Regions from separate parts of the Obesumbacterium proteus genome, predicted to be linked through region 3. Evidence: predicted binding sites of a transcription regulator. Region 3 holds the regulator's gene; each other region holds the start of a gene.

Region 1 (4,699 bases), 1.1 Mb from region 3:
ATCAACGTGTGATAAGAATCCTCACACCACCTTATGTGGCCCAAAACACTCATAGTGCATACGGTCTGCATCGACGCCCAGTCCTTGTAACTGCTTGGCGACATGTTGCATAAATCCAACTGGGCCGCAGAAGTAGTAATGCATTTCTGGGTTACTCAATTTCTCAGCGAGTGGGGTGATATCCATTAATCCCTGATAGTTGAAGTCGATATCAATGCGATCGTCAGCGCTGATTTCTTGCAGCCAGACGTGGCTTTGAGCCTGAGGCATTGCGGAGATAATGGTGTTAACTTCATCGGCAAAGGCGCGAACCTTGCTGTTTTCAGCTGCGTGTAACCACTGAATTTCGCCCTGATGGCCGCGAGCCTGTAACGTGCGCAGCATGCCGAGCATTGGCGTTTGGCCGACGCCGCCAGAAATTAATGCAACAGGCGTGTTTTCTTTAACTTCTAAGAAGAAATCACCGTGCGGAGGTGCGATTTGGATCACGGCGCCTTCTTGCGCGATATCATGCATAAAATTCGAGACTTGCCCCTGACCTTCACGTTTTACGGCAATGCGATAGTATTCGCCGTTTGGCTCATTGGTCAGAGAATATTGACGAATTTCCTGATGCGGCAGGCTTGGGTGGCGGATATAGACAGCCAAATATTGACCCGGCTGGAAATCGGCCACGCGGTTTCCATCTTCAGGCACCAAAATGAAGCTGGTGATTAAGTCGCTTTGCTTCTCTTTCTTGAGGATTTTGAACGGTCGAAGTTCACGCCAGCCGCCCTCAGTGGTTTCACTTTGCTGATAAATCTGGGATTCACGCTGGATAAAGACATCGGCTAAAACGCCATAGGCTTTGCCCCATGCCTCCAGAACTTCGTCACCCGGATTAAACATTTCTTCTAAGGTTTTTAGTAGGTGATGACCGACGATTTGATACTGTTCTGGCTTAATATTAAAGCTGGCGTGCTTCTGGGCAATGCGTTCAACGGCGGGCAGCAGCGCGGCTAGATTTTCAATATTAGTGGCGTAAGCACAAATCGCGTTAAACAGCGCTTCACGCTGATCGCCATTGCGCTGGTTACTCATATTAAAAATCTCTTTTAGCTCAGGATTGTGCTCAAACATCCGGTCGTAAAAGTGTGCTGTGAGCTTTGGCCCCGTAGCCGCTAATAGTGGAATAGTGGATTTAACGGTGGCGATGGTTTGGCTATCCAACATAAAAAATGTCCTCGTTATTGCAGGTGTTTTAATTGATGTATTTTAAATGCAACTTACAGATTTTTCTTTGAGCTGTAAATCCCTATTTTTGTTGTGCTGATGTTATTTACATAGCGTTTTTATCGCTTTTGTTTCGCCAAGGTGAAATTGTTGCATATCACATTTGAAGAAAACTCCTGCTGGCATGCGTCTTCATGTGCAGTATTAAAGCCTTATGCAGCGCCAAGCCAAACGTTTGCGTAAAAACATGGCCTAGGGTCTATCGTAACAAGGTGAAAACATATTACACTGTGGGCAGTCGCCTTACGGGGTGTGTTTTTATTGAACAATAGCGAATAGACAATTCAGGTTAGCTGAGTCAGGAGAAGCGGATGTTAAAGCGTGAAATGAACATTGCCGATTACGATGCCGAGCTGTGGCAGGCAATGGAGCAGGAAGTCGTGCGTCAGGAAGAGCACATTGAGCTTATCGCATCAGAAAACTATACCAGCCCGCGTGTTATGCAGGCTCAGGGCTCTCAGCTGACCAACAAATATGCTGAAGGTTATCCGGGCAAGCGCTATTACGGCGGTTGCGAATACGTTGATGTTGTTGAACAACTGGCAATCGATCGTGCGAAAGAGCTGTTTGGCGCTGATTATGCCAACGTCCAGCCGCACTCCGGTTCTCAGGCAAACTTTGCCGTATACACTGCGCTGTTACAGCCAGGTGATACCGTGCTGGGCATGAACTTGGCGCACGGCGGCCATTTAACTCACGGTTCTCCGGTTAACTTCTCCGGCAAACTGTACAACATCGTTCCTTACGGTATTGATGAAAGCGGTCATATCGACTATGACGACTTGGCCGCTCAAGCTGAAAAACACCAGCCGAAAATGATCATCGGTGGTTTCTCTGCTTATTCTGGCGTGGTTGACTGGGCGAAAATGCGCGAAATTGCTGACCGCATCGGCGCTTATCTGTTTGTCGATATGGCTCACGTTGCTGGTTTAGTGGCTGCGGGTGTTTATCCAAACCCTGTTCCTCATGCGCATGTTGTGACTACCACGACGCACAAAACCTTGGCAGGTCCGCGTGGCGGCCTGATTTTGGCCAACGGTGGCAGCGAGGAGATGTATAAAAAGCTGAACTCAGCGGTATTCCCTGGCGCACAGGGTGGTCCACTGATGCACGTGATTGCCGGTAAAGCCGTTGCCCTGAAAGAAGCAATGGAGCCTGAGTTCAAGGCTTACCAGCAGCTGGTTGCTAAAAACGCGAAAGCGATGGTCGAAGTATTCCTGAACCGTGGTTACAAAGTGGTTTCCGGCGGTACTGAAAACCATCTGTTCCTGCTGGATCTGGTTGATAAAAATATCACCGGTAAAGATGCTGATGCCGCACTGGGCCGTGCAAATATCACCGTGAACAAAAACAGCGTGCCTAACGATCCGAAGAGCCCGTTTGTGACTTCAGGTGTTCGTGTGGGTACTCCGGCTATTACCCGCCGTGGCTTTAAAGAAGCTGACGCACGTGAATTGGCTGGTTGGATGTGTGACGTGTTGGATAACATCAACGACGAAGCCACCATCGAACGTACTAAACAGAAAGTATTGGATATTTGCGCACGCCTGCCGGTTTACGCATAATCTTTATTGCTTGATGTGAAAAGCCCGCTTTGAAAGCGGGCTTTTTTGTTTCTGAAAACCGTCTATTTGTCTGCCAGTACGCCCTCCTGCATCAGCCATGCGCCAAAGCTCACGGCGATCAGACAAAGCTCTTCAGGCGGAAAATGAATATGGTAATCGCGTTCGATATGACGAACGGCCTGTTGAGTCATATTCATTAAGCCGGGATAAAGCAGTTCGATTTCATCCAATAACAGATTACTGATTTTTAAACCAAATAAGCATCGCTCAATCGCGGGCCCCATATGGGCAAACAGCTGAGTACAAAGCTGTTCTCGATGGCTAAATGTGACGCGAGTGGCCTGTTCTATTTGCCGAATGGCAAACTCGATCTCATCCATCAAGCGACGATCTTCAGGGTAAGCGTGGGGCAAATAACGGTAGGTTTTGATAAGCGTTAATAACAGCGTGGTAAATTCTGATTCAAGTTCCAGTGCGGGATCTGGCAATTGCCCATAGGCGGCATGACATAGATTTCTCGCCACACTATATTCTTCTTTGGCTTGCAGCCAGCGTTTTAGATGCGCAGGAAAGACCGGGAGCTGTGTCGTTTGCCTTTGATAATGGCTGTAGTGTAAGAAAGACTGAATAAGATCGCGATGCTGGTCGCTAAAACTACGCTGCAAGGTGGCTTCGGCCTGAGCGAGCACATCAATAATTTGCTGCGAAAAATGAGCTGTAGTGATACCCGTAGGGCTTTCATTGATGCGGGGCACAAAAATAGTTTCAATACTGTTGGGAACAAGCCGCTGAGAGCGCCTTAACCAATGCAGCAAACAAAGCCGCTGATCGTAAGCCGAGCCTTGTAGCCGATAGCCTTGTTTAGGATGGAAGATCACACGCAGTGCATGAAACCGCATGATTTCCTGCGCCACGCTGTGAATATCTAATTCGGCTTGTGCGGGCAAAACGCGATTAATCCGGCTAACGGTGGCCAGATGTAGCGGGGTTGTCGGTGTGAAAAGCAATAGCACAAGATTACAGTGCCTTTGCTGTGCTGAGAGCTCAGGCACCAGAGGTGTGTCTAAACTCATATTCATATCTCTTTAGTTTCGGTCAGTGAATGAACATGTTTTGTTGGCTAAGAATAGCAAAGTTGTGCAAAGGCGCGGTGCTGATGTGCCATGTTTTTGTATTTTTGTGATACAGAAATGAATGAATTTGATTACCTGCCGCGTTTTGCGGCTGTTGCTAAGGATTAAACAGGGCGTTTATGTTGCATTTTGGGATTAAAAAACAGCAATTCCTACGGTGGTCTAGTTTGTTAATCACGATCGGCGGGCTCATTTTTTCTCGCGCTGGGTTAGCGCACCCGCATAGTTTTATTGAAATGAAAAATGCGTTTGTGGTGAACGATAATCAACTGATCGGAATGAACATGACGTGGACGATGGATCCGCTCACATCGGCCGATTTGCTCTACGATGCAGGCAATGCGGCGAACGGGTCAGAAATCTGGAAACAGCTAGCTGCAGAAGTGATGGCAAACGTGATTGGTCAGCACTACTTTACTGAATTCTATCATGATGGCAAAAAGGTTAAATTCCTTGATCGCCCTCGTGAATATCACCTCAGCCGCGACGGCAATAACGCTATTTTGTCATTTGAAATGCTGCTGGCAAAACCGCAGCCTTTGAACGCCAATTTTTCCGTGTTGACTTACGATCCCACGTATTACGTCGATATGACCTACACCGATGCGGCTTCTATCACTCTGCCTGTCGATGTTCAGGCGAGATGTAAATTAGCATTGATAACGCCTAAACCAGATACGTCGTTGCAAGCCTATGCACAAAACCTTGATAAAGCAGATGCTCCTGATG
Region 2 (4,699 bases), 520 kb from region 3:
CTGGGTGACATTAACGTCGCCGAGCCAAAAGCGCTGATCGGCTTTGCCGGCCCTCGCGTTATCGAGCAGACCGTGCGTGAGAAATTGCCAGCAGGCTTCCAACGCAGTGAGTTCCTGATCGAGAAAGGTGCGATCGATATGATCGTCCGTCGTCCAGAAATGCGCGACAAATTGGCAAGCCTTGTGGCTAAAATGACAGGGCAACCAGAACCTGTCAGCAGTGAAGTCGTTCGCGAAATCCCTGTTGAAGGCGAGACTCAAGACTAAGTCTTCTCTCCTCATCTGGTTGTATACCCTCACAATTCGGGTTGCAGAAAGTCGGCTAATTTGTTGATACCTAGGGCATCCACCGTGTGTACCTCGCGTGATGTGCCTAGGGAAAATAGCTTAGCCAATGTGTATGCAGCCTGTCGTCATACGGGTATAGCAGTCTTATATCATAGCCCCATTCGGGGCTTTGTTGACTTCTTGAACCGGTTTGAACGGGACTCATGAACGATCAATGACTATGAACAATCTCCCAATCCCCCAAGCCACCTCGACCTTGAACGAATGGCTGCATTATCTAGAACACCTGCACAGTAAAACGATTGAGTTAGGACTGGATCGCGTCAAACGCGTCGCTGAAAACCTCGATCTCCTTAAACCCGCACCTACCGTATTTACCGTTGCCGGTACCAATGGCAAAGGCACCACCTGCCGAACCTTAGAATCTATCCTGATGGCCGCCGGTTTTCGGATGGGTGTCTACAGTTCCCCGCATCTGCTGCGCTACACCGAGCGAGTACGCATTCAGGGTGAAGAGCTCAGCGAAGCCGACCACTGCCGCTCCTTTGCGGCCTTAGAGGCAGGGCGCGGGGATATTTCTCTGACCTATTTCGAATACGGCACGCTTTCGGCCTTGCAGCTGTTTAAACAGTCGGCGCTGGACGTGGTGATCTTGGAAGTCGGCCTCGGCGGTCGTTTAGATGCCACAAACATTGTTGATCCAAGCGTGGCGGTGGTGACCAGTATCGCGCTGGATCATACCGACTGGCTGGGGCCAGATCGTGAAAGTATCGGGCGTGAAAAAGCAGGCATTTTCCGTGCAGGTATTCCAGCGATTGTGGGCGAGCCTGATATGCCGCTGACCATCGCTGAGGTTGCCGCAGATAAGGGCGCGAAGCTTTATCGTCGTGGTCACGACTGGAACTTCAGCGCCACCCAGCACGACTGGCAGTGGCAGGATGCAGACACCACGTGGTCGCATCTTCCACTACCGAAAGTGCCATTGCCTAATGCCGCCACCGCGCTGGCTGCGCTGCGTCATTGTGATCTTAAAGTCGATGAAGCGGCTATTCGCCAAGGGCTTGAAACCGCACAGTTACCTGGCCGGTTCCAAATTGTCAGCGAGCAGCCTTTGCTGATTTTGGATGTGGCACATAACCCTCATGCGGCAGGTTATCTGGCGGGGCGTTTGCAGCAGCTGCTAGAACAGCGTCCGGCTACGCAGCCTCGGCGCGTTCGTGCCGTCGTGGGAATGTTGGAAGATAAAGATATTGCGGGCACGCTGGCGTGTTTAAAACCGTTGATCGATGATTGGTACTGTGCGCCGCTGGAAGGGCCGCGTGGTGCTCCGGTCGCGCGTTTGGCTGAACATTTGGATGAACCAAACGTGTTTACCGACGTCGAAAGTGCGTGGCGAAAAGCGATGCATGATGCAGCTCCGCAGGATATCGTGATTGTTTGTGGCTCATTCCATACCGTTGCGCATGTTATGGCGGTATTAGAAACGCATCACTAGAAACGGAGAGAGCGAGTGGCAAGTAAGTTTCAGAATCGACTGGTTGGCTCGGTCATTATCGTTGCGCTGGGCGTAATCGTTTTGCCCGGTTTGTTAGACGGGCAGAAAAAACATTATCAGGATGAGTTTGCTGCTATTCCGCTGGTGCCAAAGCCAGGTGAGGATGATCCTACGGACGTTATTCCTCCGGTAACTCAACCTCTGAGCGAAACGCCTCAGATACCGCAGGAAGGCGCGAATGCTCAGACGCCGATGGATAACGGTAACGTGCCGACTCAGGACCGTGAAGGCGCAAGCACGGCGGTTTCGTCTAATACCCACCAAGGGCGCGGAGACATGGTTGAGTTGAAGCCGGTTGAAAGTAAGCCGGTGGAAAATAAACCTGTTGAACAGCCAAAACCGGTGAAGAAACCCGTTGAGAAGCCGAAACCAGTCGAACCACCGAAAATGGTAGAAGCGAAGCCGAAACCGGTCGAGAAACCCGTTGAACAGCCGAAGCCGGTTGAGCAACCAAAACCGGTCGAACAGCCTAAGCCAGTAGAGCAAACTAAACCTGCTGCGGTGCCGGAAGAAAAAGCACCGGCGGGGCAGGCGTATGTGGTGCAGCTAGGGGCATTACGCAATGCGTCTAAAGCGAGCGAGATTGTGGCTAAGCTGCGGTTGTCCGGTTACCGTGCTTATACGGTGCCAGCGTCGCCGGTGCAGGGCGAAATCACGCGTCTGTTTGTCGGGCCTGATGCCTCTAAACAAAAACTACAGTCTGCTTTGCCTGAACTTAATAGCATTAGTGGCTTGAATGGTCAGGTGCGCAGCTATAGCGGTAAATAGCGGTCGATAGGCGTTTCGAACGTCAATTCATCTAAACGATGAATCGTGTTCGATTTTACAGCAGCTTTGCTCCCAGCGATGAGAGCAGGGCTGTTGTTCTATTTGGATTGATACATTTGGGCGTTGGTTTAGTCGAGGGTACAAGCTGAATCTGTGTCAAATTTTTATGAGAATAAAATTTGCGAACAGGAAGGGAAATCCTCTACGCAAACGTTTTCTTTTTCTGTTAGAATTCGCCGCGAACTGGATGCCGAGGCAATTCTTGAATTGGAATAGTCATGGTTTGGATTGATTGGGTCATTATTGGCATCATCGGATTTTCGGCGTTAGTGAGCCTGATCCGAGGATTTGTGCGAGAAGCGTTGTCATTGGTTACGTGGGGGGCAGCATTCTTTGTCGCCAGCCATTTCTACACCTATCTCGCTGTCTACTTCACTCGTTTCGAAGATGCGCTGGTGCGTAACGGCATCGCGATTGCGATCCTATTTGTTGCAACGTTGATTGTCGGTGCCATTGTTAACTATGTGATTGGTTCGCTGGTAGAGCGAACCGGATTGAGCGGAACTGACCGCGTGCTGGGCATCTGTTTTGGTGCACTGCGTGGGGTGCTGATTGTCTCGGCGATTCTGTTCTTTTTGGATACCTTTACCTCGATGGCACAAAGTGCAGACTGGAAACAGTCACAGCTCATCCCACAGTTCAGTTACATCATCAGGTGGTTCTTTGACTACCTGCAGAGCACGTCGAGTTTCATACCGGAGCATTTGCCTTCTATTCCGCTCCCGCTCCGGTAACGCTGATGAGGAAATGACAACATGTGCGGTATTGTCGGTATCGCCGGTTTTACACCGGTAAACCAGTCGATTTATGATGCGTTAACGGTGCTTCAACACCGTGGGCAAGATGCCGCAGGCATCGTCACTATTGATGCCAATAATGGCTTCCGTTTGCGTAAGGCGAACGGTTTGGTGAAAGATGTGTTTGAAGCACGGCATATGTTACGCCTGCAGGGCAATATGGGTATCGGCCACGTTCGCTACCCAATGGCAGGCAGTTCCAGCGCATCCGAGGCGCAGCCGTTTTATGTCAACTCCCCATTCGGTATTACTTTGGCGCACAATGGTAATCTGACCAACGCGCACGAACTTAAGCAGAAACTGTTTGAGCGTGCGCGTCGCCACGTCAATACCACGTCTGATTCTGAAATTCTGCTGAATATCTTTGCTCACGAGCTGGATCGTTTTGACCACTATCCGCTGGAGTCCGATAACGTGTTTGCTGCCGTGGCGGCGACGCACCAGCAGATCCGTGGGGCTTACGCCTGCGTGCTGATGATCATTGGTCACGGTATGGTTGCTTTCCGCGACCCTAACGGCATTCGTCCATTGGTGATTGGTAAGCGTGATTTGGAAGATGGCCGTGTTGAGTACATGGTAGCTTCTGAGAGCGTGGCCTTGGATACCTTAGGCTTTGAGTTCATCCGTGACGTTGCGCCGGGTGAAGCGATTTATGTCACTGAAAAAGGGCAGCTGTTTACCCGCCAGTGTGCAGATAATCCGAAGAGCAATCCTTGCCTGTTTGAGTACGTTTATTTTGCTCGCCCAGACTCCTTTATCGACAAAATTTCTGTCTATAGCGCCCGTGTGCGCATGGGGCAGAAATTAGGCGCGAAAATCGCCCGTGAGTGGGAAGATCTGGATATCGACGTGGTTATTCCAATCCCTGAAACATCGTGTGATATCGCATTGGAGATTGCACGTATTCTGGAAAAACCGTATCGACAAGGTTTTGTTAAAAACCGCTACGTAGGACGCACGTTTATCATGCCGGGTCAGCAGGAGCGTCGCAAATCAGTGCGCCGCAAACTGAACGCGAACCGCGCAGAATTCCGTGATAAAAACGTGCTTCTGGTTGATGACTCCATCGTGCGCGGCACCACATCACAGCAGATTATGGAAATGGCGCGTGATGCAGGGGCGAAAAAAGTTTATTTAGCTTCTGCTGCACCTGAAATTCGTTTCCCTAACGTGTACGGCATTGATATGCCAAACGCGAACGAGCTGATTGCGCATGGTCGTGAGGTGAGTG
Region 3 (4,699 bases):
TGTTTGAACGACGTCATCGAGATGTTGAACTCACCGAAGCTGGCGCATTTTTTGTTGATGAAGCGCGAACTATTATCAAAAAAATGAATTCCACCCGTCGTCAATGCCAGCAGGTGGCAAATGGCTGGCGTGGGCAGCTAAATGTTGCAGTCGATCGCATCGTAAATCCCCGTCGAAGCCGCCAATTAGTTGTCGATTTTTACCGCCATTTCCCTGATATGGAATTAATGATCCATCCCGAAGTGTTCAACGGCGTATGGGATGCCTTAGTTGCCGGACGTGTAGAGGTAGCGATAGGGGCGACGCGAGCGGTTCCTGCCGGAGGACGTTTTTCTTTTCGCGATATGGGATTTCTACGTTGGCACTGTCTGGTGAGCCCCGATCACCCGCTGGCAAAACTGGAAGGCGAGTTAAGCGACGACAAAATTCGTCCTTTTCCCGCCTTGTGCATTGAAGACACCTCACGAGATCTGCCTAAGCGCGATACATGGCTATTAGACAACCAGCGCCGCTTGGTGGTGCCTGATTGGCAGTCTGCCTGTGATTGTCTAGAGAATGGACTTTGCGTTGGTCTGATGCCTGCACACATGGCGGAACCACTGGTGCATTCGGGTAAGCTGAAGATCTTGCAGTTGGCTCAGCCGTTTCCGGATAGCGCTTGCTGTGTCACTTGGGAAGACCATACCCGTTCACCGGCCATTGATTGGTTACTAGATTACTTAGGTGATACTGAAACGATGAATCAAGAGTGGCTCAGCCCTGAATAGGGTTAGAGCATGATGATTTGGCCGTTTGGTGGAACATCGTCTTCGTCGTGTGTCACTAGCAGGGTGGCAATATTCGCCTGTTGCAGTTCGCCAAATACCCATTGGCGAAACTGTTGTCGCAGCGATTTATCAAGCTTGGAAAAAGGTTCATCCAAGGCCACGGCGCGAGGGCGAGAAAGCAGGGTGCGCAACAAACTGATTCTGGCACGCTGACCGCCAGATAATTCATCAGGATAACGAGACGAAAACTCAGCCATGTCAATTTTCCCCAACGCCTGCGTGACCAGCTGATGCTGTTTTTCTTTGCCGATGTTTTCAGGTAAGGCGAAAAGCAGGTTTTGTGTAACGTTTAGGTGGGGAAACAATAAATCATCTTGGAATAACAGCCCGATTTTTCGCTGATAAGCCGGAAGTTCAGTCACCTCGTGATTATCAATCAGTACTTTTCCCTGCGTTGATAGAGGAGCATGAGCATGTCCCGCCATCGCCAGCAATAAGCTCGATTTCCCGCAGCCGCTTGGCCCCATCAGCGTCAGTATTTGGCCGCCTTCGACGCGGGTATTCAACGCTGAAGTTAGCGGCGTGCCATGCAGCAAAACTTGAAATTGCTCAAACGCTAAAACCGTCACAGTTTTTTGTTCCTTGTCAGTATGAATGGCAGAAATAGCGCGATACCGTAAACCAAAAGCGGAATGAACGTTTGCCACAAAGCGGCAACGGCAGCCATGCGGCGATCGATACCGGATGCATAGGCAACGGTTTCCGTTGCTAGCGTGGGGAAGCGCCCAGCGCCCAAGCCTAGCGTGGGTAAATATAATCCCATGCTAACCGCAAAACCTAGCGCTACGGAAAGCGCCAGTGGTTTATTCAACAAACGGATCTTAATACGCCAGAAACACGCCCAGGGCGACTTCCCAAGAGATTGTGCGGTGTAGATCAGCCGCGAATCGAAAGTCTGCCACGCGCCGCTGAGGCTAAGAAAATAGTACGGAACGACAAACACCATATGGGCAAAGATCACGCTGGGCAGCAGACCAATCACATCCAACCAAGCGGCCATGTGCTGCAAGCCGAAAATCAGGCTGATTTGTGGAATCAACAGAGGGGCGAGCAGAAGCCATAAATTTGTATTTCTACGCGTATAAAACTGCCATTCTAAAAACCCAACGCACAGCACTAAGCTCAATAGGTTTGCCATACAGGCAATCAGCAGACTATTTATAATCGGCGCACTAAGCTGATGAATGCTGGTAAGCCAATAATCATAGGTCCACTGTAGCGGAAAAGAAGATGAGAAAGGCCAACGCCACGCAACCGACCAAACGAAGAGTACCGTATACGCGCCTAGCGTTAATAGAATGCCAATCACCCAGAGCGGGGTAAGGGGTATACGCCACGTATTACGTCTTCGTCCATAAGCGTTGCGGCAATATTTCAGCCAGATTTTTTCAACACAACGCCATGCAACAAAGCAAACTAACGTGATAACAATAAGCAGCAGCGTGCCAGCGGCAGCGAGAGATTGATGCCGCATGGATGGTTCACTGATCCATTGCCAAACTAACAACGCCAAGGTGGTTGGCTGCTGGGGTCCCAATAGAATGGCAATATCCACGGCGGATAGGCCAAAGGCAAGTACGCAAAACAGCGGTAGACGCAGAGCCACCAGTATTTGCGGGACTAACAGCGACCACCAGACTTTCTCACTGTGGTAACCCAATGCGTTACCCGCCTGTATTTGGCGGACGACATCGATTCGGCCCGCGATATTAAACGCCATCAAAAATAAAAAAGGCGTCTCTTTGATCACCAGTAAAAGAATTAAGGACAGGGCATAAGGGTCATTGACGATCGTCCAATCTGGCGGGCGCACAAAACTCGTCAGTGCTGGGGATATAATCCTGAGCAGCCAGCCTGAAGGGGATAACAGCAGTATGAGGCCGGTTGCCAGCGCAATATGCGGCATGGCCAAAATCGCGCTTGAAATAGCCCGAGCAGTGCCGCTGGCGCGCTGTATAACCTGTCCGCAAAGCGCTAATGCCAACCAAAGTGATATTAACGTTGCGGCAATTGCGCTCCATAAGCTTAGGCCAACCGAGCGCACTAACCCCGGCCATTGGAATAAAAGCGCCCACGGCTGGGTGAATGTATTGAGCGTGGAAATGTCAGACAGTGGCTGAGTCAGCGCCAAGAGCGCCGCCAATATTGGCAACGCTCCTGCTAAGAACAGCACAACGGGGAACAGCGCTAAAAGATAAGGGCTGTTCTTCATCACTTAGCGGCGATAATCCAGATATGGGCCATCGGCAACGGAGCGACGTTCCACGAGTTTTGGATGCACTTCAATCGTTTGGGAATCTTCACGCTTGCTCACGATACGGTCTAGGAGCATGTCAAAGGCCATTGAGCCCAAACGCTCTTTCGGCTGGTGGATGGTGGTCAACGCTGGCGAGAAGTAGCGAGCGTTGCGCACGTTATCATAACCGATCACCGATATATCCTGCGGTACGCGCAAGCCCATCTCATCGGCGGCGCAAATTGCGCCCATCGCCATGATGTCGCCGCCCACAAACACTGCGGTTGGGCGATTTTTTTGCGACAGGATCTGATGCATCGCTTTGTAACCGGATTCTGGTTCGAAATCGCCTTCTACCATCCACTCATCGCGGGCAGGAATATTGGCTTCTTGCAGGGCTTTCAGGAAGCCACGTAGGCGACCGCCGCCGGTGTTACGAGAAAGCTGACCGGTAATCGCGCCAATATCACGATGTCCACGTTCAATTAAATAGCGACCAGCTAAATAGCCACCTTCGAACGCATTATCCTGAATGGCATCCGTAAAATCACTGCGTTGCGTTCCCCAGTCCATCACTACCATTGGAATATTGCGGTAGTCCTCAAGGGTTTGCAGCAGGTTCTCTGGGTATTCAGAACACATCACTAACAATCCATCGACGCGTTTTTGCGCCAGCATCGCTAAATAAGCTTTTTGCTTTTCAGGATTATTGTGAGAGTTACATAGAATGAGCGTATAGCCTTGGCTGTAACAGGCGTTTTCAACGGCCTCAATCACCTCAGCAAAATAGGGCGCCTCGCTGGACGTCGCCAGCAAGCCGATCGATTTGGTGTGGTTAACTTTCAGGCTACGGGCGACGGCGCTGGGGGAGTAGTGCAATTCTTTAATCGCTTCCCAAACAGCGGTCTTGGTCTCTTCTGCGACAAAACGCGTCTTATTAATAACGTGAGACACTGTCGTGGTTGAAACGCCCGCGCGTTTTGCCACATCTTTAATCGTTGCCATGAAACAGATGACTCCTAAGCTAATGTAACTATGACATAGCTATTGTGTTAATCGTTTGCTTACGTACATCAAAATACACTGATTACAATCGCATCAAAGAGAGGAATATGCGGATATATCAAGCGCCAGCCTATTCTTTTACGTTATGAAAGCTGATACGTAGCAGTAAACCGTAAATTTTGGCCTATAAAATGCAAAAGGGGAAGTCAAAATTGTGTGTTAACAGAAAGAATAATCGAAAGTTTTACTGCGTGCGATCCCATTTAAGGTATGTGAAAATGATTTCACACACTTTCTGCAAGTGTTTATGTATAATCAAAATTGATCTGATAACGAAATGCGGGAGAAGAAGAAATGGAAACCGATCTGAAATATTCTCTAATGACAACGGTCGCAGCACTGGCTGTGATTGTTATCTTTAGTTTTGTTGCTGCGCTACATTGATTTATCGCTAAGTTTTCTATCGATAGCCGTTAACATGGCTAAAACAAAAGGCGGTCAATTGACCGCCTTTTTCATGTACGTCACTCAGCAAACTTATGCCAGGTTTTTCGCCACGAATTCCCAGTTTACCAGAGCCCAGAAGTTCTCCAGATACTTAGGACGCGCATTGCGATAGTCGATGTAGTAG

The links. Region 3 encodes PurR, which represses purine synthesis genes. Its sites were predicted from a motif close to CANGCAAACGTTTGCNTG; they were not measured.
Region 1: a site for PurR is predicted at 1,437-1,454, ahead of glyA (serine hydroxymethyltransferase). Genes of this name have one in related genera too.
Region 2: a site for PurR is predicted at 2,815-2,832, ahead of cvpA (colicin V production protein). Genes of this name have one in related genera too.

The regions. Positions count from the first base shown of each region.
Region 1 is NZ_CP014608.1:4,507,513-4,512,211, reverse strand. It holds gene hmpA (NO-inducible flavohemoprotein) at 22-1,212, opposite strand; gene glyA (serine hydroxymethyltransferase) at 1,584-2,837, shown strand; gene DSM2777_RS21120 (PRD domain-containing protein) at 2,900-3,910, opposite strand; gene DSM2777_RS21115 (DUF1007 family protein) at 4,090-4,699, shown strand, end outside.
Region 2 is NZ_CP014608.1:3,880,291-3,884,989, reverse strand. It holds gene accD (acetyl-CoA carboxylase, carboxyltransferase subunit beta) at 1-267, shown strand, start outside; gene folC (bifunctional tetrahydrofolate synthase/dihydrofolate synthase) at 509-1,783, shown strand; gene dedD (cell division protein DedD) at 1,799-2,611, shown strand; gene cvpA (colicin V production protein) at 2,890-3,405, shown strand; gene purF (amidophosphoribosyltransferase) at 3,427-4,699, shown strand, end outside.
Region 3 is NZ_CP014608.1:3,359,094-3,363,792, forward strand. It holds gene punR (DNA-binding transcriptional activator PunR) at 1-767, shown strand, start outside; gene DSM2777_RS16010 (ATP-binding cassette domain-containing protein) at 770-1,396, opposite strand; gene DSM2777_RS16015 (ABC transporter permease) at 1,393-3,039, opposite strand; gene purR (HTH-type transcriptional repressor PurR) at 3,043-4,068, opposite strand; gene cydH (cytochrome bd-I oxidase subunit CydH) at 4,423-4,512, shown strand; gene sodB (superoxide dismutase [Fe]) at 4,606-4,699, opposite strand, start outside.